Regions from separate parts of the Micromonospora sp. NPDC049903 genome, predicted to be linked through region 1. Evidence: riboswitches for the same ligand, from Rfam matches in the RefSeq annotation. Region 1 holds a riboswitch; each other region holds the start of a gene.
The links. A riboswitch is a leader RNA that binds a small molecule or an ion and turns the genes downstream of it on or off. The one in region 1 is predicted to bind cobalamin.
Positions count from the first base shown of each region.

Region 1 (5,276 bases):
TGCCTCCACGCCCCGACAGTACAGCAGCCGCTGAATTAATGAAAGGCTGAACTATCCCGGTTCTCCGGCGCCGTCGAGCAGGGCCCGCCGCAGCGTGAGCCGGTGCTCGCGACGGATCTCCGCCTCGCGGTAGCGCCCCCGGTCACCGTCGCTCTCCAGCAGCAGCGGCGGCACCGGACGCGGCTGCCCGGCGTCGTCGACGGCGACCATGACCAGGTGCGCGGTGGCCACCGTGGTCGGCGGGACGGCCCGGTCCCACCGGTCGGCGGTCACCTTCACCGCCACCTCCATCGAGCTGCGGCCCGCCCAGGTGATCCGAGCGTCGACGTGCACCACGTCGCCGACGCGTACGGCACGGAGGAAGGCGGTCTCGTCGATGGCGGCGGTGACCGCCGGGCCGTCGGAGTGCCGGGCGGCGACCACCCCGGCCACCGAGTCGATGAGGTTGAGGATCCGGCCGCCGTGGACCGTACCCATGAGGTTGGTGTGGTGCTGGTCCATGATCTGCGACAGGGTCAGGTGGGACGCCGACGGTGCCCGACCGGCGGCGGTGATCGTGTCCTGCATGGCGGTTCGTCCGTCCTCGCGCGCGGTCTCGGGATGTGCGGTCTGCCGACGGCGTGCGCCCGGGGGGGGGCCCCCCCCCCGGCCCCCCCCCGGGGGGGGGGGGCGCGGGGGGCCCCCCCCCCCCGCCCGCCCCCCGGGGGCCCGGGGGGGGGGCCCGGCCCCCCCGGCCCGGGGGGGGGCCCCCCCCCCCCCGCCCCCCCGCCACCGGGTCAGGAGTCGCTCGTCGGCCCGCCCTCGGCGGCCAGCTCGGCGCGGACCGAGGCGGCGGCCCGGACCAGCGCGGTCAGGGCGGGACGGACCTCGTCGTAGCCCCGGGTCTTGAGCCCGCAGTCCGGGTTGACCCAGAGCCGCTGCGGGTCGACGACCGCCGCCGCCCGGCGCAGCGCGGTCACCACCTCGGCCGCATCCGGCACCCGGGGTGAGTGGATGTCGTAGACACCCGGCCCGATCCCCCGGGTGTAGCCGACGGTGGCCAGGTCGTCGAGGATCTCCATCCGGGAACGGGACGCCTCGATGCTGGTCACGTCGGCGTCCAGGGCGTCGATGGCGGGCAGCACCTCACCGAACTCCGAGTAGCACAGGTGGGTGTGGATCGCCGTGGCGTCGGCGACGCCGCTGGTCGCCAGCCGGAAGGCGGCCACCGCCCAGTCCAGGTAGGCGGTGTGGTCCCGACGGCGCGGCGGCAGCAGTTCCCGCAGCGCGGGCTCGTCGACCTGGATGATCCGGATGCCCGCCGTCTCCAGGTCCCGCGCCTCGTCGCGCAGGGCCAGCGCGACCTGCCGGGCGGTCTCCGCCAGCGGTTGGTCCACCCGCACGAACGACCAGGCCAGGATGGTCACCGGGCCGGTGAGCATGCCCTTGACCGGCCGGTCGGTGAGCGACTGGGCATAGCGGGACCAGGTCACCGTGATCGGTACGCGCCGGGTCACGTCGCCGTACAGGATCGGCGGGCGTACGCACCGGGAGCCGTACGACTGGACCCAGCCGTGGGCGGTGGCGGCGAAGCCGTCGAGGTGTTCGGCGAAGTACTGCACCATGTCGTTGCGCTCCGGCTCGCCGTGCACCAGCACGTCCAGCCCGAGCCGTTCCTGCTCGGCCACCACGTCGGCGATCTCGGCCCGCATCCGCTCGGCGTAACCGGCCGCGTCGAGGCGACCGGCCCGGTGCTCGGCCCGAGCCCGGCGCAGCGCCTCGGTCTGCGGGAACGACCCGATGGTGGTGGTCGCCAGCGTGGGCAGCCCGAGGCGGCGGCGTTGGGCGTCGGCGCGCTGCGGGTACGGACCGCGCCGGGTGTGCTCGGGCCGCAGCGCCTCCAGGCGGGCGCGGACCGCGTCGTCGCGCCACTGCCACGGCACCGGCGGGGGCGCGGCGGGCAACTCGCCCACCCCGTCGCGCAGCACCCGACCGAGCGCGACCACCTCGTCGACCTTCTGCCGGGCGAACGCCAACCGTTCGCGCAGCCGAGGGTCGAGGTCGGTCTCGGCGGCCAGGTCCACCGGCACGTGCAGAAGTGAGCAGGAGGTGGACACGGCCACGCTGTCGGCGAGTCCGGTGAGGGTGGCGCCGACGGCCGCAGCGGCCCGCAGGTCGGTCCGCCACACGTTGCGGCCGTCGACCAGCCCGGCGACCACGGTCCGGCCCGGCAGCGCGCCGTGGCCGGCGAGCCGGTCCAGGTCGCCGGGCCCGGCGACCAGGTCCAGACCGATCGCCTCGATCGGCGTGTCCAGCAGCGCGGGCAGCGCGTCGCCGAGTTCGCCGAAGTAGGCGGCGACGAACAGGCGGGGCCGGTGGGCCAGCCCGCCGAGCCGGGCGTACGCGGCACCGAGGTCGCGGATCTCGGCGTCGGACCGGTCGCCGACGTACGCCGGTTCGTCGAGCTGCACCCACGGCACGCCGACGTCGGCGAGCGCGGACAGCAGCTCGGCGTAGACGTCGACCAGGTCGTCCAGCCGGTCGAACGGGCGGAACCCGGCCGGCGCGTCGGCGGTGGGCTTGGACAGCAGCAGCAGGGTCGCCGGGCCGACCAGGACCGGACGGGTGGTGATGCCGAGCGCCCGGGCCCGCCCGTACTCGGTGAGCGGCTTGTCGGCACGGGCGGCGAAGGCGGTGTCCGGGCCGATCTCGGGCACCAGGTAGTGGTAGTTGGTGTCGAACCACTTCGTCATCTCCAGCGGCGGTTCCTGTGCGGTGCCGCGCGCCATGGCGAAGTAGGTGTCCAGCTCACCGAGGCCCAGCCGGCGGAACCGGTCGGGTACGGCGTCGACCGTGACGGCCGCGTCGAGCACGTGGTCGTAGAGCGAGAACGTGTTGGACGGTACCGCGGACAGGCCGGCGTCGTGCAACGTACGCCAGGTCTGTTCGCGTACCTGTGCGGCGGTGGCCCGCAGGGTCGGCTCGTCGACGCGGCCGGCCCAGTAGCCCTCGACCGCGGTCTTGAGTTCACGACGCGGGCCGATGCGCGGATAGCCGAGCACGGTGCTCGTGCCGAACGGAGTGGTCATGTCGCCAGGGTTCCCTTCCCTCGAGGTCCGGCGGTACGGCTCCGGGGAAGGCTGGGGAGGGCACGGCGCGACGACCGGCCTCGCCCTGGCCCTCCCGCGAGGCCGACGGCGGCGTGCGCGGCTGCGCACGCGGCACGGGCAGGTCTTCGGACTCGTGGGCGCGACCGGCTGGGCCGGTCTCCTACTGGCCGTCGCTTCCCGGACAGGTGTCCAGTGCGTGTGACGGCGGTCGTTCCCACTCACCGCTGCGGGGCAGTCCCGGATTCACACCGGGTTCCCTCTTACGACGCTCCGACCGGACGGCCGGGGCGAACCAGTACCGTCTCGGATCCTAGCGTCCGGATCGCGCCCGACGACCGTCGCGCCGGTGTGATGTCCGCGCCGCGACGCCGGGTCGAGCGGCGGGTGAACAACGACTCATCCGCCTTCCGCTGGCATGATCATGGTGTTAGTTTTTGCAAAGACTTGGCAAGAACAACGACTTTGCGTGGGAGTGCGGTGAGCGTCACCACCCTGCCGACGAGCCGGACGGACGTGCTCGGCGTGGCGGCGCAGCGTCGCCGGACCGGCCTCTGGCTGCTCGCGCTGACTATCGGCCTGGTCCTGACCGGGCTGGTCGCGGTCGGCGCCGGGGCGATCGGCATCCCCCCGCTCACGGTGGCCCGGATCATCGGGCACCAGCTCGTCGGGGTGCCCGGCGAGGTGACCTGGACCGGGCCGCAGCAGGCGATCGTCTGGCAGGTCCGGCTGCCCCGGGTCCTGCTCGGCATGCTGGTCGGCGCCGGGCTCGCGGTCTGCGGGGTGGCGTTGCAGGCCATGGTCCGCAACGTGCTCGCCGACCCGTACCTGCTCGGGATCAACTCCGGCGCCTCCAGCGGCGCGGCCGCCGCGATCCTGTTCGGCGCGGGTGCCGGCTTCGGCCAGTACGCGCTCTCCACCAGCGCGTTCGTCGGCGCGCTCGGCGCGTCGCTGCTGGTCTTCCTGATCGCGCGCAGCGGCGGCCGGGTCACCTCCATCCGGCTGCTGCTGGCCGGAGTCGCCGTCGGGTACGCGCTGTACGCCACCACCAGCTTCCTGATCTTCGCCTCCGGGTCCGCCGAGGGCGCCCGGTCGGTGATGTTCTGGCTCCTCGGGTCGCTGGGTCTGGCCCGCTGGAACGCCCTGCTGCTGATCGCCGCGGTGGTGCTGATCGGCACCATCGGCTACCTGACCGTCGTCGGGCGGCGACTCGACGTCCTGGCCATCGGCGACGAGACCGCGCACACCCTGGGCGTCTCGCCGGACCGGTTCCGGCTCCGGCTGCTCGTGCTGGTCTCGCTCAGCGTCGGCATCCTGGTCTCCGCCGCCGGCAGCATCGGGTTCGTCGGCCTGGTCGTGCCACACCTGGCCCGGCGCATCGTCGGCGCGCCGCACGTCCGCGTGGTGCCGGTGGCCGCGCTGCTCGGGGCGATCCTGCTGGTCTGGGCCGACGTGCTGGCCCGGGTGCTGCTGGCGCCGCAGGAGATCCCGATCGGCATCATCACCTCCCTGCTCGGCGCTCCCTTCCTGCTGGTCCTGATCCGCCGTCTGCACGCCTCCGGTGCCTGAAGAGCCCACCCGTCAAGGAGAACCGATGTTGAAGGCAACCCGCCTCGCCACCGCCGCCGCCTCCGCGTGCGTGCTGCTCGTCGCCGGGTGCGGCGGCGCCGCCGACGGGCCGACCGAGGCCGGTCCCGGCTATCCGGTCACGGTGACCAACTGCGGCGTGGACGTCACCTTCGACGCTCCTCCCCAGCGGGTCGTGCTGCTCAAGAGCGCCGCCGTGCCGTACCTGCACGCGCTCGGCGTCCTGGACCGGGCCACCGCCCGCGCCGGGCAGTACCCGAAGGAGTACTACGACGCGGAGACCCAGGCCGAGCTGGACCGGATCCCGCTGCTGACCGACAAGACCGACACCAGCGGCCACCTCCAGATCTCCAAGGAGGTGGTGATCAGCCAGGAGCCCGACCTGGTCCTCGGCGAGGTCGACAACCTCTCCCGCGACACCCTGGAGGCGGTGGACATCCCGCTGCTGGAGGAGCCGGCGATGTGCCCGGACAGCACCGCCGTACCGAGCTTCGACGACATCTACCGGCAGATGGAGACGTACGGCCGGGTGTTCGGCCGCCAGGCCGAGGCGACGACTGCGGTCACCGCGCTCAAGGACCGGATGACGAAGGTCCAGGCCGA
Region 1 is NZ_JBITKL010000018.1:29,563-34,838, reverse strand. Features, by position in the region: gene ACIBO1_RS23515 (ArsR/SmtB family transcription factor) at 1-9, opposite strand, end outside; gene ACIBO1_RS23510 (acyl-CoA thioesterase) at 52-567, opposite strand; gene metE (5-methyltetrahydropteroyltriglutamate--homocysteine S-methyltransferase) at 777-3,068, opposite strand; cobalamin riboswitch at 3,188-3,401, opposite strand; gene ACIBO1_RS23500 (FecCD family ABC transporter permease) at 3,567-4,655, shown strand; gene ACIBO1_RS23495 (ABC transporter substrate-binding protein) at 4,681-5,276, shown strand, end outside.

Region 2 (5,276 bases), on a different contig from region 1:
CCGCACCGCGCGGTACTCCAGCGCCGGCAGCAGGGCACCGGCGTTGTTGGACGAACTGGTCAGTGCGACCGTGCCGCCGACGTTCGTCGTGGCGGTGGTGCGGATGTCGAGGTAGGCGTAGAACGAGACCGAGGGGGACATCGCCGTCGCGTTGAACGCCAGCGTCGCGGCGTTCGCCGCCGGGGTGTGACTGGCCCAGCTATTGGACGCGGTCTGCGACTCGGTGCCGAAGACACTGGCCGCGAACGACCCGGTGCCGTACTCGCCGTCCGTCCACGCGGCGAGCGTGGAGGTCGTGCCCAGGCCGAGAACCAGGGCACCGGCGAGTACGGCACGGGTCCGGCGGAGCCGTGGTGTCCCGGCCGGCTTTCGACGGTTGACCACGGCCACCACCTACACGGATTCGGCGAGGAGCTGCCAGGTCTCCGTGACCGACGTGCCCTGCACCAGACCGGCGTCCGCCGTGACGACGAAGCACAGGAACACCGGAGCGCCGGGTGTCGTGGGCGGAGTGCCCTGGGTCAGGTTGAACGACACCGCGCCGGCCACCGAGTCGAGTGCGGTGCCCTCGGCCACGATCCAGGTCGGAGTCGTGGGTGTCGGAGCACAGTCGCCGAACGTCGGGACGGTCGCGATCCCGTACGTGAGGCCGGCGAAGGCGGGCGGCGCGGGGGTGGCCGACGCCACCGTGACGGTCGCGTCGTACGTCGTCGCCGCGGTCAGGCGCACCGCGAACGGTGCGGCGACCACGTCGTCCGGGCTCATGTTGTCGAAGCCGGTGCTGAAGGCCAACGACGCCGCCGTGCCGGCCGTGGGGTGCTCGGCGTAGGTGGTGCCGTCCGTGCTGCCCTCCATGCTGAAGCTACCGGCGGTGAACGTGCCCGAGGCGTACTCGGAGTCGTTCCAGGCGGCGAGGGTGATCGTCGCGCCGAGGCCGAGCGCGATCCCTCCGGCCAGAATCGCCTTGAGCTTGCGACGGTTTCCTCGACTGCTCGACTCGCCCGTCGTCATCCCTGTCGGTCCATTCACCTTGTCCTCCTCGTGCAACCCCGTTGGCGTGCTGTCACGCAGGGACACGATAGAACTCCAATGCGGACAACCCAGTCATAACGCCCAAAACTTCACGGAGGTGTATCGGCCAGCATCAAGTGAATCGAATTCGTGTCGCGTTGCCGCTAGCATCGCCGGATGGCAACACGGCTCGTACAGATCAACATGAAGGCCCGGGACGACTCCGCGCTGGGCGGTTTCTGGGCGGAGACGCTCGGCTGGGGGATCTCCAGCGAGGAGCCCGGCGTCACCAACCTCGAACCCGAGGGCGTCGCCTATCCCGACCCGATCGCCGTCTTCGTCGACCTCGTCGTCTCCTCGGAACCCAAGACGGTGAAGAACCGCGTGCACCTCGACCTCGCCACCACCTCGGCGGACCACCACGCCGAGACGGTCGCGCGCCTGAAAAATCTCGGCGCCACCCTCGCCGACGTGGGACAGGGCGACGTCCCGTGGACGGTCATGGCCGACCCGGAGGGCAACGAGTTCTGCGTCCTGGACCCGCGACCGGCCCACCGGGACGTCGGACCGGTCGCCGCCGTCGTGGTCGACTGCGCGGACCCGCGCGCCATGGCCGACTTCTGGAGCACCGCCATGGACTGGCGTCTGCACGAGGTTACCGACCGCGCAGCGGTCCTGCGCTCCGCTGCGGACGTGGGTCCGTACCTGCAGTTCCTGCGTACGCCCGACGTGAAGACCGGCTGGAACCGGGTCCACCTCGACGTCCGCCCGTACCCCGGTGACGACCCGCAGGGCGAGGCGGCCAGGCTGCGGGCTCTCGGCGCCTCCACCGTGGACGTGGGCCGCGACGATCTGCCGTGGACGGTCATGGCCGACCCGGAGGGCAACGAGTTCTGCCTCCTCGCCCCGAGCTGACGCACCCTTACGCCGTCGGGGTCAGTGGCCCGCCGGCTCCCAGCGGTCCCGGTGCACCGCTGCCCGCCAGGGACGGCGCTGCCGCCAGCCGTGTCGTTCCAGGTCCGGCACCTGCTCCAGGTGGGTGACCGGACCCAGGCACAGCCAGGCCACCGGGCGGACACCCGCCGGGATCCGCAGCAGGTCCCGCACGAACGGTTCCCGGTAGAACGACACCCAGCCCACGCCGAGCCCCTCGGCGGTGGCCGCCAGCCACAGGTTCTGGATGGCCAGACACACCGAGTACAGGCCGGCGTCGGCGATGGCGTGCCGACCCAGCACCGCCGGGGACCCCCGGTCCGGGTCGTACGTCACCACGACCGACAGGGTCGACTCCAGCACCCCGTCGATCTTGATCGTGCCGAACCGGCGCGCCTCCTCCCCGTCCAGGGTCGCGGCGAAGACGTCCCGCTCCTGCTGCACGTGGCGGTGGAACTCCGCCCGCAGCGCGGAATCGCGGACCAGGATGAAGTCCCACGGCTGCGACAGGCCGACGCTGGGCGCGGCGTGCGCGGCGGCCAGCACCCGATCGAGGACCTCGGCCGGGATCGGCGCGCCGGTGAACTGACCGCGTACGTCCCGACGGGCGTGGATGACCTCGTACACTTCGTTGATCATGGGCAGGCTCCCGCTGCGCTCCAGGCCCTGGCCACAGCGCAGGGCAACCAGGCGCGAGGCCGGTCTTCGGACTTCCGGATCGTCACCTCACCGCCCGCCTTCCCAGCCCGGCAGGGCCAGTGGCTGCGCGTGACGCGCGTGGGCGGCAGCTCCCCGGTCACCGCGGCGGGCCCGTGCCGGACTCTCACCGGCTTCCCGATTCTCCCCACCACGGGTGGGGCACCTCGCAACAGTTCGTGCCGCCGAGCACCCTACCGGACACCGTCGTCCGTCGGCGCTGCCGGAAGATCGAGTCACTAGTCTCGGTGTCGTGACCTCCGAGACCACACCCCTGCGGCAGCTCACTCTGGACCAGCTGCGGAAGCGGACGAGCGAGAAGTGGCGCGCCTACCCGAGCGACGTGCTTCCGATGTTCGTGGCGGAGCTGGACGCGCCGCTGGCCGGGTCGGTCGTCGACGCGATCACCGAGGCCGTCCGGCGCGGCGACACGGGCTACCCCACCGGCACCGACTACGCCGAGGCGCTCGCCCACTTCGCCCGCGACCGGTGGGACTTCGACGGCATCGCGGTGGACCGCACCACGATGGTTCCGGACGTGATGAGCGGCATCGTCGAGGTCCTCGACGTGATCTGTGGTCCGACCGACGCCGTCGTGGTCAACTGCCCGGTCTACGCGCCGTTCTACCAGGTCGTGGGGCGTACCGGTCGATCCATCGAGGAGGCCCCGCTCGGCGAGGACGGCCGGATCGACATGGCGGTCCTGGACGAGGCGTTCCGGCGCGCGGCGGAACGTGGCTCCCGGCCCGCGTACCTGCTGTGCAGCCCGCACAACCCGACCGGCACGGTGCACACCGCCGACGAACTCGCCGAGGTCGCCGCGCTGGCGGGCCGGCATGGTGTCCGTGTGGTGGTCGACGAGATCCATGCGCCGCTGGTGCTGACCGGGGCCGGGTTCACGCCGTACCTGAGCGTGCCCGGCGCCGAGAACGCCTTCTCGGTCATCTCCGCGTCCAAGGCCTGGAACCTGGCGGGGCTCAAGGCCGCCGTCGCCATCGCCGGACCCGCTGCGGCCGACGATCTCGCCCGCATCCCCGCCTGGGTCAACGAGGGGCCCAGCCACGTCGGTGTGCTGGCCCACGTCGCCGCCCTGCGAGACGGCGTCGGATGGCTCGACGCCCTCGTGGACGACCTCGACGAGAACCGTCGCCTCCTCACCCGGCTGCTGGCCGAACACCTTCCGACGGTCCGTTACCGCCCTGGCGAGGGCACCTACCTGGCCTGGCTCGACTGCCGCGCCCTCGGTCTCGGCGACGACCCCGCCGCGACCTTCCTCGATCGCGGCCGGGTGGCGCTCAGTCCCGGCCCTGTCTTCGGTACCGGGGGAGCGGGACACGCGCGATTCAACCTCGGCACCACCCCCGAGCTGATCACTGAAGGCGTGCGGCGGATGGCCGAGGCACTGACCTGACGCCGGTGCCACTGCCGGCCCGTTCGCACCGCACGCCGGGATTGCTACTGTGGTGAACATGTATGCACCGGAGGATCGCACCGCCAAGGCGATCATTCGGGACACCGCCCTGGAACTCTTCGGCGAACAGTGGCCGGCGGCCGCGTCGCTCAAGCAGGTAGCGGAGCGCGCGGGAGTCTCGCAGTCGCTCATCATCAAGCACTACGGGTCGCGTGAGGGCCTGGTCGCCGCCGTCGACGCGCACGTGCTGGGCGTGTTGGGCAACGCACTGGAGGCACTCGCCGAGACAGCCGGTTCCGGCCCGCCCGACCGTTTCCTCGCGTCGGCCGACGCGCTGTCCTCCCCGTCGGCCACCCGGTATCTCGCGCACCTGCTCGTCGGCACCACGTCGCGCTCGGTCGAGGCGTACCGGATGCTGCAGGGGTTCGCCGACTCGCTCATGCACCGGATGGCCGACGCGGGCGCGGTCGCCCCGGACGTGGACCGGGCACAACTCGCGGTCGTGCTGCTGGCCCATGAGCTCTCCATCATCCTGCTGCGCGACCGCATCACCGACGTGCTTGGTACCGATCCGATGGGTCACGACGGCCTGCGGCGCTGGTGGGACACCATCGATCGGCTCTACTCCGGCACCGCGATCCAGGAGCCCGTCCCGGCCGAGGGCTGAGTGACGTCGCCGACTCGGGCTCCTTCGAGCAGGCCCTCGACTCGACGGGTGCACAAACGTTCACTATGCTGAGCGATAGTTCACCAATCGTCTCCGAGCGAACGGCGGCCATGCCCACGACCACGTCCCCGAGTCCGCCGCGCGGTCCGGTCTCGCGGCTCAACGACCTGCTCGTCGCGCCCGGGGCCACGCGGGCGGAGAGTCGGCTCAGCTACCTCACCGCAGGTGTCGGCGCGACCATCGCCGGGGCCGTGGGCGCCGCTGCCGGCTACCCGGTGCCGATCGTCCTCCTGCTGACGGTGCTCGGATTCGACCTGTTCGGTGGTGCCGTCGTGAACGCCACCGTGTCCGCATCGAGGCGGTTCCACACCGGCGCCGACGTCGTCCGACGACAACTGGTCTTCGTGGCGGCCCACGTCCACCTGCCCGTCGTCGCGTTGGTCCTGCCCGCGTACCCGTGGTCGACCGCGATCGTGCTCTACGCCGGCACCCTCGCCGCCGCCGTGCTGATCGCCACCGCCGCACCGGCGCTGAAACGCCCACTCGCGTTCGCGGCCT
Region 2 is NZ_JBITKL010000011.1:16,288-21,563, forward strand. Features, by position in the region: gene ACIBO1_RS18325 (SipW-dependent-type signal peptide-containing protein) at 1-384, opposite strand, end outside; gene ACIBO1_RS18330 (SipW-dependent-type signal peptide-containing protein) at 394-1,029, opposite strand; gene ACIBO1_RS18335 (VOC family protein) at 1,189-1,926, shown strand; gene bluB (5,6-dimethylbenzimidazole synthase) at 1,948-2,583, opposite strand; cobalamin riboswitch at 2,623-2,825, opposite strand; gene ACIBO1_RS18345 (MalY/PatB family protein) at 2,894-4,051, shown strand; gene ACIBO1_RS18350 (TetR/AcrR family transcriptional regulator) at 4,110-4,718, shown strand; gene ACIBO1_RS18355 (hypothetical protein) at 4,829-5,276, shown strand, end outside.
Region 2: it holds a riboswitch for cobalamin, as region 1 does, so the genes downstream of both, bluB (5,6-dimethylbenzimidazole synthase) here and metE (5-methyltetrahydropteroyltriglutamate--homocysteine S-methyltransferase) in region 1, are expected to answer to the same signal.

Region 3 (5,276 bases), on a different contig from region 1:
GGTCGGGTACGCGGTCCAGCAGCCGGTGCACCACCGGCGCCCACGCCGGAGTCAACGCGGCACCGTCGAGCAGGTCCCCGCCGCCCAACTCGGCACCGGTCACGCCCTGCCGGATCCGGCCACCCGCCACCAGCACCCGCTCGTCGGCCCACCGGTACGCCAGGTCCACGTCGTGCGTGGCGAGCAGCAGCGTGGTGCCGGCCCGGTGCAGGGCGTCGAGCGTCCGCAGCAGCGCCTCCACCCCCGACGGGTCGAGCCCGGCGGTCGGCTCGTCCAGGATCAGCACCCGGGGCCGCAGCGCCACCGCCCCGGCGATCGCCACCCGCTTGCGCTGGCCGTACGAGAGCAGGTGGGTGGGGCGGTCGGCGAGGTCGGTGATCTCCAACGCCGCCAGCGCCTCGGCACAGCGCTGCCGCACCTGCGCGTCGTCCAGACCGAGGTTGACCGGCCCGAACGAGACGTCCTGGAAGACGGTCGCGGCGAACAACTGGTCGTCCGGGTCCTGGAGCACCAGTTGCACCTGCTGGCGGACGTCGAGCAGCCCGGCCCGGGTCCGGCGCAGCGGCACCCCGCCGACCAGCACCGTGCCCGCGTCGGCGGCCAACGCGCCGACCATCAGCCGGAACAGGGTCGTCTTGCCACCGCCGTTGGGCCCCAGCACGGCCATCCGCCGCCCGGCCGGCACCCGCAGGTCGGCGTCGGTCAGCACCGGCCGCTCCGCCTCGTACCCGAAGCTGACCCCGCGCAGTTCCAACAGCGGCGGGTCGCTGACCTCGCGCAGCTTCGCCAGGGGCGGGTCGCCGCTCATCCGAGCGCCACCAGCAGCCGGGTGGCCAGCACCACCGCCGCCAACAGCAGCACGGTGGTCGCCAGGAACGCCACCGACGGTTGCCGCACCTCGGTGCGTACCGCCAACGAGCCGGTGTAACCGCGCAGCGCCAACCCCTCCTCCCAACGCCGGGCCAGCGAGAACGCCCGGACGAAGACCGCGCCGGCCTGCCCGGCCAGTGACCGGTAGGTGCTGGCCCAGGTGCGGTAACCCAGCCGGGCCGCCTGGGCCTGCCGCACCGCGTGCACGCTCTCCAACAGCAGGAACAACATCCGGTAGATCAGCGCGGCCACCTCGGTGACCGCGCTGGGCACCCCGAGACGCTGGAGTCGGGGCAGCACGTCGGCGAGCGGCGTGGTGGCGGCGAACAGCAGCAGGCAGAGCAGGGCGGCGCAGGCCCGACCGGCGGTCGCGGCGGCCGTCGCCAGCCCCTCCGGCGCCCACCGCACGCGCGTCGGGCCGGAGACCGCCACCAGCATCGGCACCGAGCCGGTCAGGATGAACAACAGCGGGGTCCGGGCCGCCCGGACCAGCAGGCGCGGCGGCAGCGCCGCCGGCCCGAGCAACGCCGCCGCCGCGGTCAGACCCACCACCAGGGCACCCGGCCACGGTGGCAGGAGCAACGCGCAGCCCAACAGCCCCAGAGCCAACAGGGCCTTCTCCGCCGGGTGGCGGCGTCGCCAGGGGCTGGCGTACGCCGCCACGTCCAACGCGAGCACTAGTCGGTGGTCTTCTCCCCGGTCGCGGTCTGCTCGCCACGCAGCCGCTGCCGGGTCCGGGCGACCCCGAAGTAGTAGCCGAGGAACCCGGCGCCGAGGGCGGCCTGGAGTGCGAACAACGCCGACTCGATCTCACCCGACGGTGGCTCGTAGATCGAGCTGAACCACGGCTCGTAGTCGGGATGGTCGTTGACGATCGCCTCCTCGGCGAGGGCGTCTGCCCCGGCGAACGGCTCCTCGCCGCTGCCGAGCCCCAGCACCAGCGGCGCCACCGCCAGCGCCACCACGGCGAGCAGCAACAACAGGTTGGTCCGGCCGAACGACTTCACGCCACCGCTCCCTGGGTCGTCGGGGCCGGACGGCGCAGAATGCCGAGCCGGCGGAGTTCCTGCGGGCTCACCCGGACCAGCAACCGGACCACCAGGACGGTGAGCAGCCCCTCGCTGATCGCCAGCGGGATCTGGGTGACCGCGAAGATGGACCCGAACTTGGCCAGCGCGCCGACGAAGCCCGAATCCGGGTCGGGGAAGGCCAGCGCGAGCTGGGCACTGGTCACGCAGTAGGTCGCCAGGTCGGCCAAAGCGGCGGCGAAGAACACCGAGATGCCGAGGCCGCCACCGAGCCGGCGGATCAGCGCGTACACGCCGAAGGCCACCCAGGGGCCGACGATGGCCATCGAGAAGACGTTCGCGCCGAGCGTGCTCAACCCGCCGTGGGCCAGCAGGAGTGCCTGGAACAGCAGCACGATCGTGCCGAGCACACTCATCACGGGGGCTCGGAACAGGATCGCGCCGAGACCCACACCGGTCGGATGGGAACAGGAGCCGGTCACCGAAGGGATCTTCAGCGCCGACAGGACGAAGGTGAACGCACCGGCCGCGCCGAGCAACAACTTCGCGTCGGGGTTCGCGCGGACCTGCTGGACCAGGTTGCGCGCACCGTGGATGACGAACGGTGTCGAGACCGCGAACCATGCCGCCGCCTGCACCGGTGGTAGGTAGCCCTCAGCGATGTGCATGAGTCGACCTCCCCTTCCAACACCTCGTGGACGAGATCACACGTCGGGGTCGGTCTCCTGGCTCCCGGATCGTCGCGAACTCCGGCCTTCCCAGGTCCTCCACGGACCCAGTGGCGTACAAGTCGGAGTGAACTCCCCGGTCACAGTGGCGAGGGCCGCGCCGGTCTCACACCGGCTTCCCATTACCGCGACGGCGCGACGTTATCCGTTCCGCGCACCGGCGCACAAGACTCATCGATGCCCCAGCGGCCGTACTCGGGTGAAGAGTGCCGTTTGTCACGACGATTCCCGGGTAGACGCCAGATCCGTTGCGAGAAGGGGGCCGGCGGGTTGGACGAGAACGAGTTCATCGAGTCCGTGGCGAACCGCACCGGCGCGTCGACGGAACAGGCGACCGCCATCGCGCGCGCCACCCTGACCACGCTGGCCGAGCGGATCGACGGTGGCGAGGCCCGGAACCTGGCCGACCAACTCCCGGAAGGGCTACGGGCGTACACGTTCGCGCCCAGCGAGACCGCCGAACGGTTCGGGCTCGACGTGTTCGTCCAGCGCGTCGGCGGCCGGGCCGACGTCGACCCCGACCTGGCCGAGGCCGGCATCCGGGCGGTGATGGACACCATTCGGGATGACGTCGCCCCCGCCGACTACGACGACGTCATCGCGAACCTGCCGGCCGAACTGTGGCAGGTGGCCAACCCGGCGCCCTCGTACGACGCGCAGCGCGACCGCGGCTAGCGGATCACCGCCCGGTCAGGTGGGGCGCCGGCTCCACGTACACCGGCAGGTGATGCCCGGCCCGGGCGCAGAAGAGGGCGACCTCGTACGCCATGTCCCCCACCTCGGCCGAGCCGTCGATACCGACGGTGAGGATCGCCCCGTTGCCGGTGGTGGCGTGGAACAGGAACGCCCGCGACATCTGCACCACCACCTGGTGCAGCTCACCCTCACCGCACAGTCGGGCGGCGGCCAGACCCAACGCCTGGAGACCACAGACCACACTGGACAGTTGCTCGGCGATCTCCTCGTCGATGCCCCGCGAGGCCCCCAGCATGATGCCGTCCGGGGAGAGCACCACCGCGAACTTGGCACCGGGCACCCGATCCACGATGTCGTCGAGCGCGTCGTTGAGGTTCTCGGCGGTGACCAGGGCATGGGTCATAAGGGCGCTGTCCTCTCGTCGAAACTCCTACGTTCGTACCAGAGAAGACCCGGCGTCAGGGGGCTGACACTCCCCCTGATCCTGTTCCCTGATCCTCCTAACGTACGACGACGCTGGTCACCCTAATCGGACGGGTCGGACGGCACGATCACGCCGGGAATCGCTCCTCTGACCGACGGTGACGCCCGCTCAGGACGACGACACCGGGCCACGCAACCCCACCAGGCCGGGCACCGCGGCACGACCCAGTTCGGCGCCGCTGGCCGGGTCGAGCCATCTCAGTGCGTCCCGCCCACCCACATAGAGGCGACCGCTGTCCGGGCCGAGGAGGAGACCGCTGACGGGAGCGTCGACCGGCCGTTCGGCAACGACCCGCAGACCGACGGCATCCACGGTACGCACCACACCGGCCCCGCCGAGGAACAGTCGATCGTCGTCCGCCGTCGCGTACGCCGGGCCGGAGGCGACGGGGACGGCGGCGGTGCGGCGTACCGTCAGCTCCTCCGTGGAGATCTCGGCGACGGTGCCGGAGGTGAGGTCGGCGACGTACAACCGCGAGCCGTCCGGGGCGATCGCCATGGCGTGCCCGTCGGCCGGTCCCTCCCCGAACGGGTGCGGCAGGTCCACGCAGAACGCCCACCGCTCGTGCAGGTGCAGCGTGTGCACGAAGGCGTGGACGTCACGGCCCGGCCGCCCGCTGATCCGGTCCCGGGTATGCCGGTGATCGGGTTGGTGGGTGTAGAGCGTGTACAGGACGCGACGGTCCGGGGCGAGCACGGCCTGCCGCCCGTCGCCGCGCATCTCCTCCTCCGCGTCCGCCGGGATCGTCTGCTTGAGGCGGGTCTGCAACGGGCCCGCCACACCGGTGGCGAGGTCGACCACCCGGACCCGGTACCGGTCCGGTGCCTGCGGCGGCAGCCACTCCAGCACGAACAGGCCGCGGTGGTCGTGGCTGAACGCCTCCGGGACGACGTTGCCCGGCAGCCGTAGTCGCTGCCGCACTCCATCCGCGTCGGCGATCAGCACCGGCGTGACGTCCCGCCCGGCCGGAGACGCTGCGGTGACGCTCACCGCCTCGGTGGTCAGTGCCACCCACGTGCCGTCGGCGGAGACGGTCTGCGGCACCCAGCGGCCTGGCAGCCGCACCCGCGCGGAGGCGACACCCGTGGCGGTCTCGATCCGCCAGAACGCGGTGTCGGCACCCTCCGGTGCGCTCGCGTACACCGACCGCCCGTCGGCGGCGGCCACGGCGTGCGGGATGACCTGCCGCTCGGCGCCGCGCAGCAGGGCGACTCCGTCGGCCAGCTCCAAGAGCAACGGATCCGGCGGCACCGCCGCCACCCGGGACCCGGTCGGATCACACCCGACCAGCGTCGCGACGCCCGCGCCCACCAGCGCGGACAACAGGGTACGTCGGGTGGCCGTCCTCGTCGCCATCATGCCCGGATGACACCGCCACGCCGATCCCGGTTCCGTCAGCGGACAGTGGAACCTGGACGACGCGACCGGTGTCAGGACAGTGATCCCACCGGAGGTTTCCCTGGACGACGA
Region 3 is NZ_JBITKL010000012.1:34,592-39,867, reverse strand. Features, by position in the region: gene ACIBO1_RS19395 (energy-coupling factor ABC transporter ATP-binding protein) at 1-808, opposite strand, end outside; gene cbiQ (cobalt ECF transporter T component CbiQ) at 805-1,548, opposite strand; gene ACIBO1_RS19385 (energy-coupling factor ABC transporter substrate-binding protein) at 1,548-1,877, opposite strand; gene ACIBO1_RS19380 (energy-coupling factor ABC transporter permease) at 1,874-2,566, opposite strand; cobalamin riboswitch at 2,596-2,771, opposite strand; gene ACIBO1_RS19375 (DUF2267 domain-containing protein) at 2,897-3,301, shown strand; gene ACIBO1_RS19370 (roadblock/LC7 domain-containing protein) at 3,306-3,725, opposite strand; gene ACIBO1_RS19365 (YncE family protein) at 3,915-5,165, opposite strand; gene ACIBO1_RS19360 (RNA polymerase sigma factor) at 5,245-5,276, shown strand, end outside.
Region 3: it holds a riboswitch for cobalamin, as region 1 does, so the genes downstream of both, ACIBO1_RS19380 (energy-coupling factor ABC transporter permease) here and metE (5-methyltetrahydropteroyltriglutamate--homocysteine S-methyltransferase) in region 1, are expected to answer to the same signal.

Region 4 (5,276 bases), on a different contig from region 1:
CCTGAGGAACCGTTCGGTCCGCCGGTGCCGGTAAAACGCGCGACTGACGGGCGGCCGGGCGACTCGCTAGCGTATCAGGAACGGACGCCAAGATCATTGATGATCCGGCGCGATCCCTGGGCACCCACCGCGCTGACGAGACATCGGGACGGTGAACGGAGATGACCCTGGCCAGCACGCGGACCGCCACGAGTGTCCTGGACGACATGCTCGTGCCGCGCGGATCCGAGCTGACGCTCCGCCTGATGAAGGGCGTGCGATCCGCTCTCTATGCGCACCCCGTGGCGGCCCGGCGGGTCGCGCTCGCGGCCGGCGAGCTGTTGCAGACGGACGGCGCGGACGGCCGTGTCTATTTCATCGACAGTGGCGCGATATTCCTGGAGCACTATTCTCCGACCGGCCGCCGAACCATTATCGACATGTTGTCGAAGAACGAGTACTTCGGCGAGGACTCGCTTCCCGGAATGCCGAACCAGTACATTCCCGCCGCCGTGGTCGACACGAATCTGATCGTGCTCGAAAACGTCGCCATGCGGGACCTGCTCGACGAGGCGAACATCTGCGACGTGTGGCTGCGCAGCCAGATGTTGAAAGCGCGCCGGCACCGCTCGCTGCTGTTACAACACACCACATCCGACTGCGAGGCGCGTCTGGCGATGCGACTTCTCGACCTGGCGCAGGGGTTCGGCACCGCGTCCGGCCGCAGCATCCGCATCGGCCTCAAGCTGCGCCACGAGGACTACGCCGCGATGATCGGCACGACCCGCTCCCGGGTCGGGCTGTTCCTGCAACGCTTCACCGATCGCGGGATGATCCGGAGAACGCCGTGCGGCGCCATTCACGCCGACCCGCGCCTGATCGTCGACTACCTGATGGAGCGGATGGGCCTGGGGTCGGGCCGGTTGGGCCGCCCCGACGCCGTCGCCTGAGCGCCACCCGCCATCCACCGGCCGGCACCCGTACGCCGCCGACTCCCACCCGCGACCACGGTCGGCCGCGAGTGGGAGTCGGCGGAAGCGAAGGGTCACTGCTGGCCGCTCGGCTCCACGACCGTCGGGGTCGCGGTGCTCGGGGTGGCGGAGCGGGCCTGCTCCCGGGCCGACCGGACGTCGTGCCGGCGACGCCGCTCCCGCGCGTTCTGATAGAGGCTGCGGCCCCACAGCAGCAGCCCACCCCCGTCGAGCAGGAAGCTGATCACCGCGATGGTGACGAAGTCCAGCGACCCCATCATGGAGTCCTGCCCGGAGACAAAGAGCAGGAACTGGTAGATGAAGCCCCACAGCAGCGGGATCCCGACGAAGATCAGGGTGAGCAGGGCCATGAACCGCCCGCCGATCCACGCCAGGGCGTACCAGCGCACCACACGCATCTCCCGCCGGGGCAGGCCGGACTGGTCCACCCGGGGCGTGCGCCGCACCATCCGCGCGACCAGGTTGCGCAGGTAGTCCTCGGTGTCGGACATCAGGTTCCGGCAACCGAGCGCGGTGGCGACGATGTAGTAGCCGTCGGTCCGCAGGAACAGGAACGTCTGCCAGATGATCCGGACCAGGTACGTGAACAGCAGTGCCGTGAGCAGCAGCGCGCCCCACTCCGGCAGTTGCAGGTAGCCCTGCCGGCCCGCCCAGAGGGCGAAGACGAAGGACGAGGCGAGCACACCGTCCACCAGGGTTCCGGCGATGAACGCGACGAAGCGCTGCCGCTTCGGCGCCATCCAGATCGTGCTCATGTCGGTCTGGACCACCAGGATGTACATCTGGTTGCCGATGACGAGCCGCGACGGTACGCCCGCCGCCCGCGCCGCGACCATGTGCGCGGCCTCGTGGATCGCGACCCCGACCAGGGTGAGGATGAACGTCGCCCAGGTCAGCGCCGCGAAGTGGATCGGGAACAGCAGCGTCTCGCCGGGCGTCGGCAGCAGGTCGGGATCGTCCGCGGCGAGGTACACGCCACCCGCGATGATCAGGACGCAGAGCAGCAGCACGGGGAGGCTGACCATGCGGCGGGCCACCGTCGGGCTGAGCCAGTTCAGGCTCCAGCTGCGCCGGGGGCGGGACGTCGCGGCCGGGGCGGGGGCCGGGGCGGGGCCGGGTGTGGCGGCCTCGCCGTCGACCTCGACGAAGCCCTCGTCGCCCAGGGCGTCGAGGAAGTCGGTGATGTCGGGCGTCTCGGAGTACTTCTGTTCGTACTGGCGGACCGCCTCGCCCACCGAGTTGCCGGCGGCCAGCGAGTGGAGCAGATCCAGCCCTTCGGCGGGAATCGACAGGAACACCTGTCGCTCGACGTCGCCGATGATGACGGTGTCGCCCTCCGCTCGGTGGTCGAACGGGCGCACTCGGACAAGTGTGTCTGGTGGGTAGCCGGCCATGGTCAGTCGTCCTTTTCGCTCATCTCATCCGGGTCGTTGAAGGCCGGCACCCGGAGTTGCCGTCCGGGTGCCGGCCTTCAGGTGTGTCACCGTCAGGAGACGACACACGCAGCGGCGACAGCGCTGGTCTTCACCGACTCCAGCCGGCGAACCGTGAGCTTCTTCATGAGAATCACCTCCCTCGCGACATCGGGCAGCACTACGGTGCCGGTCGCGGGAGAGATCGTCTGCTCACTTATGTGCATACGCCGATAGCGTGTGTGTGGCATTGAGGGAGTCGAACCGAACATACTTCACAAGCGACGCCGATCCGGTGGCGTCCTGGTCGTGCCGACCCGCGAGCTACGCGTCGGCCCAGCCGGCCGGATTCATGCACGACTCCCGGCTGATCCCCGAGCCGGTGTCCGGCCAGTCGCCGAACCGCTCGTGATGCAGGTGGGAGAAGAGGTAGCAGAAGCCCTCGCAGCCGGCGTCGGGCACCGCCGTCACCGGATTCGCCTTGACCGCCTCATAGAACTCCCGACCCAGCGCCACGATGTACCCACGCGCGTACAGGAAGCCGTCGTCGGAACCGTCGGTGATCTCGTGGATGTCGGCGCGGTCGATGTCGTACAGCTTGCGCTCCACGACCCGGTCGAGGGCGACCAGCTCGGTGCGGGACAGGTCGGCGGAGAGTCGGCGCAGCTCGGCGACGAACGGGTCGAGCCACCGGTCGATGGCGTACCCGTCGTCGTGCGCGGGGTCGCGGCCGACCAGGGCGCGGCGTAGGGCCGCCGGCTCCGGCCCCAGCGCGGCCCACGCCTGCTCCACCAGCGCCCAGAAACGGTCCTCCTCCTCGGCCGTCGGCAGCGTCGGGGGAACCTCAAGATCACTATTCGTCATGGCCGGACGATAGCCCCGAGCACCGACATCGGGAGCGGACGTGACGCACGGCGTGCGAGCCGTCGCACATTGACAGCGACGGTGGGGGTCGACAGACTGGCCCGACAATTCCACATCCGCGGTCACGTGTGGGGGAAGTCCGGTCGAAGTCCGGCGCTGGCCCGCAACGGTAGGCCGCCGGGGGATACCCCGGTGGCGAGCCCGAATACCCGACGTGCCCGCGAGTCCCTGCTCCTCACCCGTCGTGGCCCACGGGTCGGAGGCCGGCCAGCCACGTTCTGACGGGCGGGCCGGGTTCCTGACGACCGCCGGGCCGGAAAGGCGCGCCCCGATGGTCGTCCGCCTGAGCCGGTACCGCCTGCTCACCCTCCTCTGCGGCGTACTCGCCGCCCTCACCCTCACCCTGACACTCACCGGCCCGGCGATCGCCGCCCCCGCCCAGGTGGGCAGCGTCCGCTCCGACGCGGCCGCCGGTTGGCTGGCCCGCCAACTGGTCGACGGGGAACGATTCGAGACCGTCTTCGACGGCGTCGCGTACCCGGACCAGGGGTTGACCCTCGACGCGGTCTTCGCCTTCGCCGCCGCCGGTGTCGCCGACGACTTCGGCGCGTCGGCGCTGGCCTGGGTCACCCGGCCGGACGTCCGCGACGGCTACGTCGGCAACGGCACCACCGAGGCGTACGCGGGCGCGACCGCCAAGCTCGCCCTCGCCGTCGCGGTACGCGGCGGCGACCCGACCGACGTCGGCGGGGTGGACCTGGTCGCCCGGCTGCGCGGGTTGCAGGCGCCCGACGGCCGGTTCACCGACCGGTCGGCGTGGGGCGACTACAGCAACACGTTCAGCCAGTCCTTCGCGATTCTCGCGTTGCGTCGGACCGCAGCGGGGGTGCCGCCGTCGGCCGCCGGGTGGCTGGCCGGCACCCGGTGCCCGGACGGTGGTTACCCGGTGCTGCCGGCGCAGTCGGTCTGTAGCTCCGACGTGGACGCCACCGCCCTCACGGCGCAGGCGTTGCGGGCCGCCGGTCGGCACTCCGATGCCGCCGGGGCACTGCGCTGGCTGGTGTCGGTGCAGCGGGTCGACGGCGGGTTCGCCAACGCCGACGGGATCGCCAACGCCAACAGCACCGGCCTGGCGGCGCAGGCGCTGCGCGACGGCGGTCGGCCGGTGGCCTGGCTGCGGGCCCGGGTCTTCCTGACCGGGTTGCAGGTCGGCTGCGCCGGGCCGGCGGCCGACCGGGGTGCCGTGGACTTCGACGGCGGCGTCTTCGACCCGGGCACCGCCACCCGCGCCACCGCCCAGGCCGTCCTCGGTATCACCGGCACCGGGTACGCGCGGCTCTCCGCCGCCACCGCCGACCCCGGCGCACCCACCCTGCCCTGCCGTTGATCCGCACACCGATCCCCGTTCCCCGAGCCGAAGGAGTGCCCATGTCCCATGTCCAGAGTCCCGTCCGCCGGTGGTTCGCCGGCCTGTTGGCAGCGGCCGTCGTCGCGCTCGGCCTGATCGCCGTCGAACCGTCGCCGCGCGCCGCCCACGCCGCCGCCTGCACCGGCACGACGGGGGTCACCGTCGTGGTCGACTACGGACCGCTCGGCGGCGGCGTCCAGGTGGCGTGCGCGCTCGGCGACCCGGCCACCGGGCTGGCCGCCCTCCAGGGCGCGGGCTTCGCGGTGACCGGCACCCAACGATGGGGCCTGGCGTTCATCTGCCGGATCAACGGCCAGCCGACCGCCGCCACCGAGCCCTGCGTGAACACCCCGCCGGCCAGCGCGTACTGGTCCTACTGGCACGCCTCCGGCAGCGGTGCGGCCTGGACCTACAGCACGCTGGGCGCGACCAGCTACAACCCGGCACCGGGAACGGTCGAGGGATGGTCCTTCGGCACCGGCACGGCACCCAGCATCACCGCCCCCTGACCTGCGGATAGCCTGACGGGTCGCGCGCCCGCCGGGTGTCGACGCCGTCTGGCGCCGTAGGGCGACCGGGCGGTACGGTGTCGACACCCGGCGTGCCGGGCCACAACTGAAT
Region 4 is NZ_JBITKL010000009.1:235,790-241,065, reverse strand. Features, by position in the region: gene ACIBO1_RS17140 (Crp/Fnr family transcriptional regulator) at 162-929, shown strand; gene ACIBO1_RS17135 (hypothetical protein) at 1,025-2,332, opposite strand; gene ACIBO1_RS17130 (DUF4240 domain-containing protein) at 2,708-3,247, opposite strand; cobalamin riboswitch at 3,350-3,479, shown strand; gene ACIBO1_RS17125 (peptidase) at 3,579-4,634, shown strand; gene ACIBO1_RS17120 (hypothetical protein) at 4,670-5,164, shown strand.
Region 4: it holds a riboswitch for cobalamin, as region 1 does, so the genes downstream of both, ACIBO1_RS17125 (peptidase) here and metE (5-methyltetrahydropteroyltriglutamate--homocysteine S-methyltransferase) in region 1, are expected to answer to the same signal.